DNA from 2 places in the Kitasatospora sp. NPDC090308 genome. Region 2 is predicted to be linked to the other one. Evidence: riboswitches for the same ligand, from Rfam matches in the RefSeq annotation. Region 2 holds a riboswitch; the other holds the start of a gene.
The links. A riboswitch is a leader RNA that binds a small molecule or an ion and turns the genes downstream of it on or off. The one in region 2 is predicted to bind cyclic di-AMP.
Positions count from the first base shown of each region.

Region 1: another riboswitch for cyclic di-AMP. It lies ahead of ACIQVD_RS05490 (transglycosylase family protein); the one in region 2 lies ahead of ACIQVD_RS24325 (M23 family metallopeptidase).

Region 1 is NZ_JBIVXY010000002.1:330,414-337,892, reverse strand. It holds gene ACIQVD_RS05515 (NAD(P)/FAD-dependent oxidoreductase) at 1-539, opposite strand, end outside; gene ACIQVD_RS05510 (exopolyphosphatase) at 986-1,921, opposite strand; gene ACIQVD_RS05505 (DUF501 domain-containing protein) at 1,918-2,577, opposite strand; gene ACIQVD_RS05500 (septum formation initiator family protein) at 2,654-3,094, opposite strand; gene eno (phosphopyruvate hydratase) at 3,283-4,572, opposite strand; gene ACIQVD_RS05490 (transglycosylase family protein) at 4,887-5,579, opposite strand; cyclic di-AMP (ydaO/yuaA leader) riboswitch at 5,583-5,781, opposite strand; gene ACIQVD_RS05485 (cytochrome P450) at 6,014-7,258, opposite strand; gene ACIQVD_RS05480 (SDR family NAD(P)-dependent oxidoreductase) at 7,413-7,479, shown strand, end outside.
Region 2 is NZ_JBIVXY010000011.1:205,222-212,700, reverse strand. It holds gene ACIQVD_RS24340 (sensor domain-containing protein) at 1-558, opposite strand, end outside; gene ACIQVD_RS24335 (GNAT family N-acetyltransferase) at 771-1,340, opposite strand; gene ACIQVD_RS24330 (hypothetical protein) at 1,391-2,203, shown strand; gene ACIQVD_RS24325 (M23 family metallopeptidase) at 2,275-3,093, opposite strand; cyclic di-AMP (ydaO/yuaA leader) riboswitch at 3,104-3,253, opposite strand; gene ACIQVD_RS24320 (YiaA/YiaB family inner membrane protein) at 3,495-3,785, shown strand; gene ACIQVD_RS24315 (alpha/beta fold hydrolase) at 3,958-4,836, shown strand; gene ACIQVD_RS24310 (TetR-like C-terminal domain-containing protein) at 4,836-5,420, shown strand; gene ACIQVD_RS24305 (hypothetical protein) at 5,451-5,642, shown strand; gene ACIQVD_RS24300 (hypothetical protein) at 5,818-6,042, shown strand; gene ACIQVD_RS24295 (SpoIIE family protein phosphatase) at 6,180-7,479, shown strand, end outside.

The DNA.
Region 1 (7,479 bases), on a different contig from region 2:
ACGGTCTCGATGCCGGCGAAGCCACCGCCGATGACCACGAAGGTCAGGGCCTTGCGCCGGACGTCCTCGTCCGTGGTGGACTCGGCCTTGTCGAGCTGCGCCATGACGTGGTTGCGGAGGCTGATCGCCTCCTCGACCGTCTTCATGCCGATGCCGTGCTCCGCCAGACCCGGGATCGGGAAGGTCCGGGAGACCGAGCCGGTCGCGACGACCAGGTACTCGAAGGGCAGTTCGTAGGAGTCGCCCGCCGCGGGCTGGATGGTGGCGACCTTGCGGGCGTGGTCCACCTCGGTCACGTGACCGGTGAGCACCTCCGCCTTCTTGAGGGCGCTGCGCAGCGGCGCGACGAGGTTGCGGGGCGCGACGTTGCCGCCGGCCGCCTCGGGAAGGAAGGGCAGGTACGTCATGTACGACCGCGGGTCGACGACCGTGACGGTCGCTTCGCCGTAGCGCATCTTTTTGAGGATGCGCATCGCGGCATACAGGCCGACGTAACCACCGCCGACAATGAGGATGCGAGGACGCTCCGTGGTGCTCATATCCGAAAGTATCCACCCCCGCCTGACGGAGCATTCGTGAGGCCCGTCACAAGCTCCTGGACACCTCGTGCTACACTACGCGCCCGCATTTCGGCCTCCGGCAGCCCGTTCCGGGCCCGCCGACCGCCCTCCGCGACCGGCCCGGCACTCGGTGCCGCGCTGAGCAGCAACGATCCTTGTGCCGTGCGGGTTCCCGAGCGGGGTTTCGATTTCTCCGGGATGAACGGCAGGTTGCCTGCGATCCCATGCGCGAGCCGCCGACGGCGCCTTCGGTCCCACATTTCGGACGGAGTGGACACCCAGGTGCGACGAAAGGCTGGATTGCCATGTGAAGAAATTCACGAAGCTTCTTCGGACGACACGCCGCAGGCCCCCCGGGAACCCCCCGGAGGGCCCCGGAAGGGACCCGGAAGGCCCTTGCGGGGGCCTCCCGGGACGGCCCCGGGTCAGGGGATCGACCAGGCGATCCCGTCGAGGATGTCGTGCTCGGAGACCAGCAGTTCGGCGGCCCCGGTGCGCTCCATGATCTCCAGCAGGACCAGCGCGCCCGCCGCGATCACGTCCACCCGGCCGGGGTGCATGACCGGGACGGCGGCCCGTTCGGCGTGCGACGAGTGCAGCAGCCACCGGGCGGTCTCCCGCACCTGGGCGACGTCCAGCACCGCGTGGTGGATCCGCTCGGAGTCGTAGCCGGGCAGCTCCAGGGCGATCCCGGCCACGGTGGTGACGGTGCCGGCCAGGCCGACCAGGGTGGCGCCGGAGTCCAGCGGGACGGTCCCGGCGACGGTGTCCAGCGCGGCCCGGATGTCGGCCCGGGCGGCCTCGATCTGCGCCTCGGTGGGCTGCCCGCCCGCGAAGTGACGCTCCGTCATCCGGACGCAGCCGATGTCCATCGAGTACCCGGCCCGCACGTCCTGCTCGCCGAGCACGAACTCGGTGGAGCCGCCGCCCAGGTCGAACACCAGGTAGGGCGGGCGGTGCGGGCCGCCGAGCAGTTCGCGGGTGGCGCCGGTGAAGGAGAGCCGGGCCTCCTCGTCGCCGCTGACCACGCTCGGCTCGACGCCCAGGATCTCCTTGACCCCGGCGGTGAACTCGGCGGCGTTCTCGGCGTCCCGGGAGGCGGAGGTGGCGACCATCCGGACCCGCTCCGGGGCGACCCCGTGCGCGGCGATGACCTCGGCGTACTCGCGGCAGGCCGCGAAGGTGCGGGCCAGCGCCTCGGGGTGCAGCCGGCCGGTGCGGTCGACGTCCTGGCCGAGCCGGACGATCAGCATCCGCCGGTCCAGGTCGGTGATCGCGCCGGTCTCCGGGTCGAGGTCGGCGATCAGCAGGCGGATCGAGTTGGTGCCGCAGTCGATCGCGGCGACCCGGGTCTGGCTCACGACTCGTCCTCCGGCCCGGCCCCGGCGGCCTTGCGGGCCGCCCGCTCGGCACTCAGTGCCTCCTTGGCGGCGATCACCGCGTCGTGGTCCCCGGCCTTGGCCCGGTTGCGGGCGACCCGCTCGCCGGCCGCCTCGACCTCGGCGTCGCTGACGCACGGGCCCTTGGCCCACCACTGCTCCAGCATCCCGATCGCCTCGTCGCCGAGCGGGTTGACGCCCTCCCCGGCGGCCAGCGAGTGCCCGACCAGCACGTGCAGGCACTTGACCCGGTCGGGCATGCCGCCGGCGCTGGGGAAGCCCTCCAGCACCTCGACGGCGTCCCGGCGGGCGATGTAGTCCTCGTGCGCCGCGCGGTAGGCGGCGGCCAGCTCCGGGTCCTCGGCGAGCCGGGCGGTCTGCTCCTTCATCACGCCGTCCGCCTCCAGGGTGCCGATCAGCGAGGCGGCCCGGGGGCAGGTCAGGTAGTAGAACGTCGGGAACGGCGTGCCGTCGGGCAGCCGGGGCGCGGTCTCCACCACGTCCGGGTTGCCGCACGGGCAGCGGTGGGCGACGCCGCGCAGCCCGCGCGGGACCCGGCCGAGCTGGGCGGCGATGGCGGCGACGTCGCGGTCGGACACCTCGGGGGCGTCGGACGCGGGAGGGTTCTGGTTGCTCATCAGGTCAGGAGTCTGTTCGTCCGAGGGGGCGGGGTGGGCAAGGGGCGGCGAGGGGTGGTGAGGGACGGGTGGGGCGTCAGGGGGCCGGCTGCGGTGCGGGCGCCGCGGCGTCGGCGGCGTCCACCGAGTCCCAGAGCGCGGCGTACCAGGGTTTGACGGCCTTCGGACGGCCGGCCGCGGCGTCCGTCGAGGAGGGCTTGGCGCCGGGCGCGGGCGGCGGGGAGACCGAGACGAACGGGGTCTCGCCGGGCAGCGCGTAGTGCAGCCGCTCGCGGGCCTGCGCCTTGACGTACTCCGGGTCCTGCCAGCGGGCCTTCTCCCGGCGCAGCTCGTCGACCTGCCGGCGGGCGTGCTCGGCCTTGGCCCGCTGGTCGGCGATCTCGCCGCGCTGGGCGATGTACTGCCGGGCGGGGTAGGCCAGTATCGCCACCAGCGAGCAGAGCACGAGCACCAGCACGGTGGCCCGGCTGGTGAAGCGCGGTCGCGCCGCCAACCCGGGAATCCTCCACTTGGCCATCTGCTCACCCCTCCTGCGCATGCCGGTGCCCCGGCCCCCACCCTACGCGGTGGGAGCCGGGGCACCGGTCACAACAGGCGTCCGCCCGTCGCGGGGTTCAGCCCTTGCTGTGCTGACCTGTCCGCGGGGCGGCTGTGCTGACTTGTCCGCGGGGCGGCTGTGCTTACTTGTCCGCGGAGCGGCTGTGCTTACTTGTCCGCGGGGCGGAAGCGCGGGAAGGAGGAGCGGCCCGCGTACTCGGCGGCGTCGTCGAGGATCTCCTCGATGCGCAGCAGCTGGTTGTACTTGGCGACGCGCTCGGAGCGGGCCGGGGCGCCGGTCTTGATCTGGCCGCAGTTGGTGGCGACGGCGAGGTCGGCGATGGTGACGTCCTCGGTCTCGCCGGAGCGGTGCGACATCATGCAGCGGTAGCCGTTGCGCTGGGCCAGCTCGACGGCGTCCAGGGTCTCGGTGAGCGAGCCGATCTGGTTGACCTTGACCAGCAGGGCGTTGGCGGTGCCGGTCTCGATGCCCTTGCGCAGGCGCTCCGGGTTGGTGACGAACAGGTCGTCGCCGACCAGCTGGACCTTGTCGCCCAGCGCGTCGGTGATGGCCTTCCAGCCGTCCCAGTCCGACTCGTCCAGCGGGTCCTCGATGGAGACCAGCGGGTAGTCGGCGACCAGCTCGGCGTAGTACGAGATCAGGTCGGCGGAGGAGAGCGCCTTGCCCTCGAACTGGTAGGCGCCGTCCTTGTGGAACTCGGAGGCGGCGACGTCCAAGGCGAGCGCGACGTCCTTGCCCGGGGTGTAGCCGGCCTTCTTGATGGCCTCGGTGATGAGGTCGAGGGCCTCGCGGTTGGAGTCCAGGTTCGGGGCGAAGCCGCCCTCGTCGCCCAGGCCGGTGGAGAGCCCGCGCTCCTTCAGCACGCCCTTGAGGGTGTGGTAGACCTCGACGCCCCAGCGGACGGCCTCGGAGAAGGACTCCGCGCCGATCGGGGCGATCATGAACTCCTGGATGTCGACGTTGGAGTCCGCGTGCGAGCCGCCGTTGAGGATGTTCATCATCGGGACGGGCAGCACGTGGGCGTTCGGGCCGCCCAGGTAGCGGAACAGCGGCAGGTCGCTGGCCTCGGAGGCGGCGTGCGCCACGGCGAGCGAGACGCCGAGGATCGCGTTGGCGCCGAGCGAGGACTTGTCCGGGGTGGCGTCCAGGTCGAGCATGGCCTGGTCGATCAGGCGCTGCTCGGTGGCGTCGTAGCCGACCAGCTCGGGGCCGATCTGCTCGATCACGGCGAGGACGGCCTTCTCGACGCCCTTGCCGAAGTAGCGGTTCTTGTCGCCGTCGCGGAGCTCCAGCGCCTCGAAGGCACCGGTGGAGGCACCCGACGGGACGGCCGCGCGACCGGTGCTGCCGTCGTCGAGACCGACCTCGACCTCGACCGTGGGGTTGCCGCGGGAGTCGAGGATCTCACGGGCTACGACGACATCAATGGACGGCACGAGGCATCTCCTAGCGGAAGCGGATGTGTGGTCGTTACGACCAGAGCCTAGCCGCACAGCGCGCCGCGGCCACGCCCGGCCGGGCCCCGTCTCACGGTGTGGCCCGGCTACTCACCGGTAGTTCACCTGTTTGACGGCCGGTCCGCCGCTCCCGGTGGCGCGAACTGCTCGGCGCGCGCCGGGAGCGGACGGGGCGTCAGGGGACGCGGCCCTCGTCAGGGCGGCGGCGGGACCTCGTCAGGTCCGCGGGCCTCGCGTCCCGGATGCCGGACCGGATGCCGGGCCGGGTGCCGGGCCGGGTGCGGGCCCCGGCGTCAGAGGGCGAGTACCTGTCCGGGCAGGATCAGGTCGGGGTCGGCGCCGATCAGCTGCCGGTTCGCCTGGTAGATCCACTCCCAGCCGCCGGCCACGTGCTGCGCGGCGGCGATGGCGGAGAGCGTGTCGCCGCCCTGGACGGTGTAGCCGCCGGCGGCGCCCTGCGGGGCCGGCTGGGCGGCCTGGGGCGCGTCCTGGGGGTCGGCGGCGGTCTCGGCCGGCCGCTTCGACGGCGAGTCCTGCGGCCGCCGGGGCGCGGTGGGGCGCTCCTCGGAGCGCGAGGCGGTGTCGGCGGACACCTCGGCGGGTGCGCCGCCCTTGACCAGCCCGGCCCGCTTGGAGCAGACCGGCCAGGCGCCGGGGCCCTGGGAGGCGAGCACCCGCTCGGCCACCGCGATCTGCTGGGAGCGGCTGGCCTGGTCGGCGCGGGCCGCGTACTGGCCGCCGCCGTAGGCGCGCCAGGTGGAGGAGGTGAACTGCAGGCCGCCGAAGAACCCGTTCCCGGTGTTGATGCCCCAGTTCCCGCCGCTCTCGCACTGGGCCACGCGGTCCCAGGTGTCGACGGGTGCCGCGACCGCTCCGGTGGCGGCCAACAGGGGAAGTGCCAGGCCGACCGAGGCCACGCCGGCGGCGGCGATGACCTTCTCGGCCTTGGTACTACGGGGGTGACGAACAGTGTGGGTGAACAGCACGGGACATCCTCTCCGCACGCCTGCGAGGTGAGCTGTCGGGTTCGGACCGGGAGGCTGGCCCGGCCGCCGGACGGTCCGGGCGCGCTTGCGCCCGTTGCTCGGCGGCTTCACCCCAAGCCGTTGGGACTACGGCGTTCACACTGGTTCCCCCACTCCTGTCCGGTACCTGGTCGGTGGCCCGAGGACGCGGCGGACAGGACTCGGCGTGCCGCGATCGGGGCCCGCAGCTGCGGGCATGTCGGAGAGTAAGCAAAGCTGACGAGCAATCACAAGCTCATATCACCATGATCACGCCGAAATCACGGAAATTCCCACTTCGTCAACGAACGATCCAGGTATGTCCGTATTCGTCCCGGACGGGAGTGCGACGCGCGCCCCCGCCCCGGCGCGTCGTCGGCCCAGCGCGGCGGCGTGTCGCGGGTGCTGAAACGGCGTCAGCGGGGCGTGAAGGAGACCGGGAGGTCGCGCAGACCGCGCATGATCAGCCCGCCCCGCCAGCGCAGCTCGGCCGGATCGGCGGCCAGCCGGACGTCCGGGAGCCTGGTCAGCAGGCTGCCGATCGCGCGCTGCCCCTCAAGCCGGGCCAGCGGGGCGCCGATGCAGTAGTGGATGCCGTGACCGAAACCCAGGTGCGGATTGTCCTGCCGGGCCAGGTCGAGGGTGTTCTCGGCGGCGAACCGGGCCGGGTCGCGGTCCGCCGCGGCCAGCACCACCAGCACCGGGTCGCCGACCGGGACGTCCACCCCGCCGATGGTCAGCGGCGCGGTGGCGAAGCGCCAGGTCGCCAGCTCCACCGGGCCGTCGTAGCGCAGGAGTTCCTCGATCCCGGTCGCCAGCAGGCCGGACTCGCCGCGGGCCAGCGAGTCCTGCAGCAGGGTGCGCTGTCCCGGGTCGCGCAGCAGCGCGTGCATCCCGTTGCCGATGAGGTTGATGGTGGTCTCGAAGCCGGCGAACAGCAGGATGAAGGCCATCGCCGCGGCCTCGTTCTCGGTCAGGTGCTCGCCGTGGTCACCGGCCCGGATCAGGCCGGAGATCAGGTCGTCGCCGAGGTCGGCCCGCTTGCGGTGGATCAGGTCGGCCAGGTAGCCGCGGATCTGCTTGACCGCGCGGCCCACCCCTCCCCTCTTGCCGCCGGTGTGCCGGATCATCATGCCGGCCCAGTCGCGCAGGTCGTCCTGGTCCTCCTCGGGGACGCCGAGCAGGTCGCAGATCGCGTAGATGGGGAGCGGGAAGGCGAACTCGTGGATCAGGTCGGCCTCGCCGCGGGCCGCGAAGGAGTCGATCAGCCGGTCGGTGAGCTGCTGCACCCGCGGCTCGAACTCGGCCACCCGGCGCGGGGTGAACGCCTTGGAGACCAGCCGGCGCAGCCGGGTGTGGTCGGGCGGGTCGATGTTCAGCAGGTGGGTCATCAGGTCGGCCTGCCGTTCGCCGGGGATGCCGACCCGGCCGCTGCGGTGGGCCTGTTCGCTGTGGTGCGCCGGGTTCTTGGAGAGCCGGGCGTCCGCCAGCGCCTGCCGGGCGTCCGCGTAGCGGGTGACCAGCCAGGCGTCGACCCCGCTCGGGAGGGTGGTGCGGTGCACCGGCGCGTGCTCCCGCAGCCAGGCGTACGCCGGGTAGGGGTCGGCCGCGAACTCCCAGGTGAAGAGTTGCGGGTGGGCGGCGTGGGGCTGATCTGGCATGTCTTGACCGTATCTGGAAGCGCCACCGCGTGAGTCTGGTCACCTGGTGGGTATTCCCTGTTGCGGAGCGTCGGGGCGAGCCTACGATCCTCCGATAACCACAGTGGGCGGCGTGCGGGCCGGCCACGGGTTCGCTCTGAAAGGGGAGCTGACCATGCGAGTAGCCGGTGCAGTGGTGGTCATCGCGGTGCTCGACGGAGGCTCGGGGGCCGACCTGGCCC
Region 2 (7,479 bases):
GACGTGCTGGACGCCGTGGGAGTCGCGCCAGTCGGCGACCCGGTAGCCGTCCCAGGGGGTGTAGCGGCCGAACACCCACTGGTAGGCCGGGAACAGGGCGAGCGACCAGCCGAGGCAGAAGAAGGTCACCGAGAGCGTGAAGCTGAGGATCGCCCAGGGGAGCATGACGAACTGGTGCAGCGCGGCCTTCCAGCCCGCCGGGTCGGCCAGTCGGCCGGTGATCCGGCCCCAGACGCCCTCCCGGCGGACGGTGATCTCCGGCGGAGTGGGCAGTTCCTCGCCCAGCAGGGTGCGGATCCGCAGCCGCTCGGCGGCGCCGAGGCCGCGGGCGACGGCCAGCAGCAGGGCGAGGACGGGCAGGCCGATCGCGGTGAGGGAGAGGCCGAGGCCGGCGCAGAACAGCGGCACGACCAGGGCGAAGCCGAGCACCGCCATCGGCAGCCCGCTGAGCACGTAACCGAGCTGCTGGAAGGTGCGCCGGGAGAACGGGGCGCGCCAGAACCCGGGCCGGTCGAGGTGGCCGCCGGGGCTGGTGACGGGGTACGCAGCGGTGGACATCCGCGGTCCTTCGGGTCGTCGGGCGGCCCCGCCGGTCGGCGGTGCCGGGCACGTGCTCCAATCTGCCGCAGCGGCCCGGCCGGGGTAATGACGCCTGCTGCCGAATCCGTGGTGGGGTTAACCCCCGTCCCGCCCTGCGGCCCGCTCTCCCCCGGACGCGACGGACGCGACGGACGCGACGGACGCGACGGACGCAGCGGACGCGACAGGCGCTACGGACGCGACGGCCCGGCCCACGGCGGGCCCGGCCACTCGGGGGCCAGCAGCGAGTACTGGAGCGCGTCGTGCCACCCGCCGTCCCGGTGCGACTCGGCCCGGATCCGGCCCTCGTACCGGAACCCGGCCCGGGCCAGCAGCCGGACCGAGGCGGTGTTGGCGGGGTCGCAGCGGGCCGCCAGCCGGTACAGGCCCAGGGTCTCGAAGCCGAGCGCGCACAGCAGCGCGGTGACCTCGGTGGCGTACCCGCGGCCCCAGGTGTCGCGGCGCAGGACGCAGCCGAGCTGGGCCGCGTGCCCGTCCTCGCGGGTGAGCGCGGCCTGGCCGACCGGCTCGCCCGACGGGTCGTCGACGGCCAGCCGGTAGTGCGTCCGGGGCTCCTCCTCGACGGCCTCCAGGTACAGCTCGACCTGGTCGGCGCAGTCCTCGAAGTCCCGCACCCCGAACGGGAGGTGGCGGACCGTCTCGGGGTCGCCGTGCACCGCGTGCAGGGCGGACACCTCCTCCGGGGTGTGCCGGTACTCCCGCAGGGTGAGCCGGGGGCCGCGCAGCCGGAGGGTCTCCATGGCCGCCGACCCTACCGGGCGCCGGTCCGGGGACCGGCTACCGTACCGGGGTGGACGACGACGACCTGCACCTGCTCCCCCGTACCCGCGCCGCCGATCTGCTGAGCTGGGCGGACGGGGCGGGGCTCGACCCGGTGCCCGAGCCGGCGGTGCGGACCGTGCTGACCCTGCTGGAGCTGGGCGGGGCCCGGCTGCACGAGGGCCTTCCCGAACTCACCTCCCCGGTGCTGGAGCACCTGCTCTACGAGCAGCTCCACCTGTACGTGCAGCCGGACGGCGACCCGGCGGCGTACCCGGCGGCGGTGCGGCTGCTGATCGAGTGGCAGCGGGCGGCCCGGCGGCTGAACGCCAAGCGCGCGGAGAAGCTCCGCGCGGAGGCCGACTGGCAGGGCGAGGTGCTGCTCTCCCTGCTGCGCCGCTCCGACCTGGTGACCTGGCCCCGGCTGTACGCCCTGCTGCTGCGCGCGGACGGGGTGCCGACCGCGGACCTCGGTGCGGTCCGGGCCTGGCTGGCGGCGTTCCGCGAACTCCCGGAGGAGGAGCGCTTCGCCGCCTTCGACCGGGTGCCCGGCCTGGACGGGGACGGCCACTGGGACCAGCCGGGACGGCCGCTGCTGATCGGCGTCTCCACCGACGGGGCCCGGCGGCTGCTGGAGCAGGGCCTGATGCGGCGCAGCTACCGCAACCTCGCCGAGCTGAACGCCCGCGGACTGCCGATGCCCGCCGAACTCACCGGCGCGTTCGAGGAGTTCGAGGAGGCAGTGGCGCAGGCCGCGATCGACCTGTGCGGCGAGTGGACCGTCCCGGGGCTGCCGCGGCTGCTGCTGGAGGAGTTCCCGGAGCTGGCCCCCGAGGAGTACTGAGCGGGCCGGGGAGTACCGAGCGGGCCGGGGCGGCCGGGCGCGAGAGGGCCGCGCACCGCCCCGGGCGGGGCCTAGGGCCGGAGGCCGAGGTGGTGCAGCCAGGGGAGGGGGTCGACGGGGGCGGCGCCGCCCGGGCGGACTTCGAGGTGCAGGTGGGGGGTGGTGGCGTTGCCGGTGGCGCCGACGGCCCCGAGGACGGTGCCGGGGGCGACCCGGCCGGCGGGGGCGGCGATCCGGGAGAGGTGGCAGTACCAGAGCTCGGTGCCGTCGGGGAGGGTCTGGATGACCCGGTAGCCGTAGGTGCCGGACCAGCCCGCCGAGGTGACGGTGCCGGCGGTGACGGCGGTGACGGGGGTGCCGGTGCGGGCGGCGAAGTCCAGGCCGGTGTGCAGGTGGGCCCAGTGCGCACCGGGCTGGGCGGACGGGTCGGCCAGCCGGTAGCCGGCGACCGGCAGGACGGCCTCGGCCCCGGCCGCGGTGGCCTCGGTGGCCACGGGGTCGGCCGCGGTCTCGGGCGCGGTCTCGGCCCGGCGGTCGGCGTGCTTGGCCTCCGCCTCCTGCGCGGCGGCGACCCGGGCGGACTCCTCGGTGGCGGTGCGCTGCCCGTCGGCCTGCTGGAGGATGCGGGCGGCCAGGGCGAGGCCCGGGTCCGCGGCGAGCAGTCCCTCGGAGGCTTCGTCGGCGGCGGCGACGGGGGCCGGGGCCGGTGCGGCGGCCTGGGCGGGGGCGGCGGCGAGGCCGGTGGCGCCGAGGGCGGCGGTCATCGCGGTGACGCCCAGCAGCGGTGCGCCGACGCGGGCCTGGCGGGGCAGCCGGGGCCGGACGGGTTCGGTCTCGACCGGGTGGTCGAGCAGCTGGGTGCCGGTGCTCTCGGTGTAGGTCGACGCCACGGGGGCGCGCTCCTTCCTTCCCTGCCGCCGACCGGGTTAGCTGACGGGTTCGGAGGTGGAAGGTCTCCTACGGTCGGGCCCAGGGCCGTCCCGATTCACCCCGGTGGAACGTGGTTCCCCGGCTCCCGGGCCCGACCGCGGGGGTGGGCCCGATGGATTAGGCGTGGCGCACGGTGCCGCATGGTTACGGCGTTGCCGACCGCGCTGCGTTATCAAACGTTAATCCTATGGACCCCATGATTCCAAGCGCCTACCGAGGTGCAGTGAAACTTTCCTGACGCCCTATGGGCGATTTGTGACGGTTCGCCAAGGGGCCCGGTTCCGGACATGACGGACCGTGACGGCGCGGTTGAGTATCCGTACTCACGACCCCCCGCCGCCCCCGGCGGGACCCTGGCCCCATGACCGCATCCGTGCCGCACCGCACCACCTCCGCCTACTACCTGCAGGCCGTCGCCTCTTTCGCGTTCGCCACGGCCGCCCTCGTCCTCGGGATCGCCTACCTCCCGGTCAGCGCCTGGATGCGCGCCTTCCTCGGCGTCGGCCTGCTCTACGAGATCACCTCCGCGTTCACGCTGGCCAAGGTGATCCGCGACCGCCAGGACGAGGGCGCGCTCACCAGCCGGGTCGACCAGGCCCGGCTGGAGAAGCTGCTCGCCGAGCACGACCCGTTCAAGGTCGACGGGATCTGACCGGACGGGGCCTGGCGGGATCCGAGCGCCCGGCGGGCGGGCGGCGCGGGCGGCAGGGGCGGGCCGGTGGCCGGGAGTTGACGGCTAAGGCTATTAGCCTTAGCTTTATGGCTATCGGCAGGAGCCGGGCCCTGAGCGCCCGGAGCGCCGGACGCCCGCCAGGAGGCCCGCGATGAACAGCACCCTCGGCACCACCACCCGGTACCTCGACGTCACCGGCGGCCGGATCGCCTACGACGACGCCCCCGGCCCCGGCGTCCCGGTCGTCCTGCTGCCCGGCATGCTCGACAAGCGGGCCGTCTACCGCCACCTCGCCCCGCTGCTGGGCGCCGCCGGGCACCGGGTGGTCAGCATGGACCTGCGCGGCATGGGCGAGTCCTCGACCGGCTTCACCGACCACAGCCCGGCCGCGATCGCCGAGGACCTGGCGGCCCTGCTGGACCACCTGGACCTGCGCGGCGCCGTCCTGGTCGGCAGCTCGTACACCGGCGCCAGCGTGGTCCGGGCCGCCTCGCTCGCCCCCGGGCGCACCGGCGGCGTGGTGCTGATCGACGCGTTCGTCGAGAACCTGCCGCTGAACGGCTTCCAGAAGGCGCTGTTCGGCCTGGCCGCACCGCTGGTCACCGCGTTCCCCGGGCTGTGGAGCGCGATGCAGAAGTTCTACTACCCGGGCGAGCGGCCCGCCGACTTCGACGCCTACCGGGCCGGGCTGGCCGCGATGCTCCGCGAGCCCGCCCGCAAGGCCGCGCTGCGCGGCTACCTGAGGGGCGACTCCGCGCCGGTCGGCTGGTGCGCGGCGGTCGACGTGCCCGCGCTGGTGCTGATGGGCGACAAGGACCCGGACTTCCCGCGGCCCGGGCTGGTCGCCGACCGGCAGGCCGCCGCGCTGCGCGGCCGCACGGTGATGATCGGCGGCGCCGGCCACTACCCGATGGCCAGTCACCCGCAGGCCGTCGCCGACGCCCTGCTGCCCTTCCTGGCCGGACTGGGCGGGCAGGTCGGGCAGGCCGGGCAGGCAGGCCCGTCCGACGAGAACGGGACCGCCCGCTGATGCCCCGCGCCGGACTCTCCACCGCCGCCGTGGTGGACCACGCCCTCGAACTGATCGACGAGCGCGGCGCCGAGGCGCTCACCCTGGCCGCCGTCGCCGCCCGGGCCGGCGTCGCCACCCCCTCGCTGTACAAGCACGTCGCCGGGGGCCTGCCCGAACTGCGCCGGCTGGTGGCCGTCCGCACCACCGAGGAGCTGGCCGACCACCTGGCCGCCGCCGTGCTCGGCCACTCCCGGGACGCGGCGGTCCGCGCCCTGCTCGCCGCCTACGCCGGGTACGCGCTGCGCCACCCCCGCCGGTACGCGGCGCTGCCGCAGGCGCCGGACCCGGAGCCGGGCCCGGCGCTGGCCGCGGCGGCCGAACGGCTGGTGGGCGTGCTGTTCGCGGTGCTGCGCGGCTACGGGCTGGCGGGCTCGGAGGCGGTGCACGCGGTGCGGACGCTGCGGGCCGCGGCCCACGGGTACGCCTCGCTGACCACGGCGGGGGCGTTCCGGCTCGCCGAGGGCACGGACGTCACGCTGGAGCGGCTGACCGGCGTGCTGGTCGAGGGCCTGGCCAACTGGCCCGGCGCGGAAGGCGCGTGACCTCCGGGGCGCTGCCGCGTTCTACCCGGTATGAAGAAGCGCAGCCTGCTCGCCTTTGCCTCGCTCGCCGTCGGCGTGGTCGCCTCCCTCACCGCCCCCAGCGCGCACGCGGCGCCGGAGCACGGGGCCGGGCTCGGCCCGCTCAAGGACGCCGTCTCCGCCCCGGACCTGCCGCTGGACGGGGACACCGTGCGACCGGCCGCCGAGCAGCCCGGGGCGTGACCCGGGCGGCCACCGGTCCGCGGGGAACGCGCCGGTGGCGCGACGTCCACACCTTTTCGCAACCTGACGCCCACCATTCCGACACCACTGGTGCGTAACACTGTCCTTCGGTCGGGAAGTCATACCGCGTGGAGACCTTCCACGGGTGTGACCGACAAGCACGGAGGACCAGGACATGCCGCAGGCGACCCAGCGCACCGAGCCCGGCACCGGGCTGATCCCCGTTCCCCGGACGGCGCCGGACGGCGCGCCCGGCGCCGCGCGCCCGGCGGCCGCCCCGCCGCGGGAGGGCTGGGGCGCCGCGCTGCTGCGCGGGATCGCGGTGGCGCGTTCGCTGCGCTCGCTGCGGCCGGTCGCCGCGCGCCCGCAGCGCGGGTACGGCGAGGTCGACGGCCAGTAGCCGCGGGCGGTGCCGGGAGCGGCCGGGTGTCGGAAATGCCGGTGCTGTCCCACGTGTCGTGAAAGCGCCCGGTTGCCCGGTGCGTCCATAAGATGGGCAGCACTGGCACGTCGACCGGAAGGGCCGGGCGCCTCCCCATGGACCAGGACCAGAGCTCCCCGCGCCGCGCCAGCCGGTCCGAGCTGCGGTGCGTACGGGCACTGCTGCGGGCGTCGAGCGCGGCCGAGCTGCTGGCGGCGCTGCTGGCCGAGGGCCCGGCCTGGATCACCGGCGAGGGCTCGGCGCTGTACCTGCTGGACGGCGATGGGGCGCTGCGGCTGACCGCCTCGCACGAGCTGCCCGCGTGGGCGCACCGCAAGTACGCCGTGGTGGACCCGGCGGGCGGGCTGCCGGTGGCGCTGGCGCTGCGGCGGCGGGAGCCGGTGCTGCTGAGCCCGCAGCGGACCAGCGCGGACTACCCGAACGCGGCGGCGGGCCTGGGCACCGGCCTGGTCGCGCTGGCGGTGCTGCCGCTGGTGGTGGACGGGGACCCGGTGGGTTCGCTGGCGCTGGCGCTGGCCCACCGCGGGGCCGTCCCGCGCCGGGACGTGGAGCTGCTGGAGACCTTCGCCGACGTGGTCGCGCACCGGCTCGCGCACCTGTTGGACCACGTGCGGGCGGCCGATCCGGCGGTGGCCGGGCCCCGGCCGGAGATCCCCTCCGCCGACGGGCAGTTGGTGTCGCTGGCGGTGCGCTCGGCGGGGGCCGGAGCGTTCGAGCGGGACCTGGTGACCGGCGAGACGGTGTGGGACGCCCAGGCGTACCGGGTGGTGGGCCTGCCTCCGCCGGGGGCGACCGGGCGGGCGCCGGACCTGGCGGAGGTGGTGCACCCGGAGGACCTGCCGGACGTGCAGACCGCCCTGGCGGAGGCGCTGGCGGTCGGCGGCCCGTACCGGGTCTCGTACCGGGTGGTGCGGCCGGACGGCACCACCTGGCAGGTGGACGAGGTCGGCGAGGTGATGCTGGACGTGCACCGCCGGCCGGTGCGGACGGCGGGGCTGCTGACCGGGCGGGCGTGGCGGCCGGGCCCGGCGGGCGGTCCCGCGGCGGCCGCGGCGGCGGGGGCCCGGTCGACCCTGCTGCTGGCGCTGACCCGGGCGCTGTCCCGGGCGGTGACGGTGCGGGAGGTGACCACGGCGCTGACCGACGTGGCCCGGCCGGCGCTGGGCGCGGCCGGGGTGGTGTTGGACCTGGTGGACGAGGGCCGGCTGACGCCGGTGTCCCCGGCGGTGTTCGGCGGCCCGCACCGGGCCGAGCTGAACCGGCTGCACGACCTGGCGGGCGGGGTGATGGAGCACGTGCTGGCCCGGGCCGCGCCGCTGTTCAGCGAGCCGGACCGGGAGCCCCGGGGTCCGGAGGAGCCGGCCGCCTGGACGGTGCTGCCGCTGGTGGCCTCGG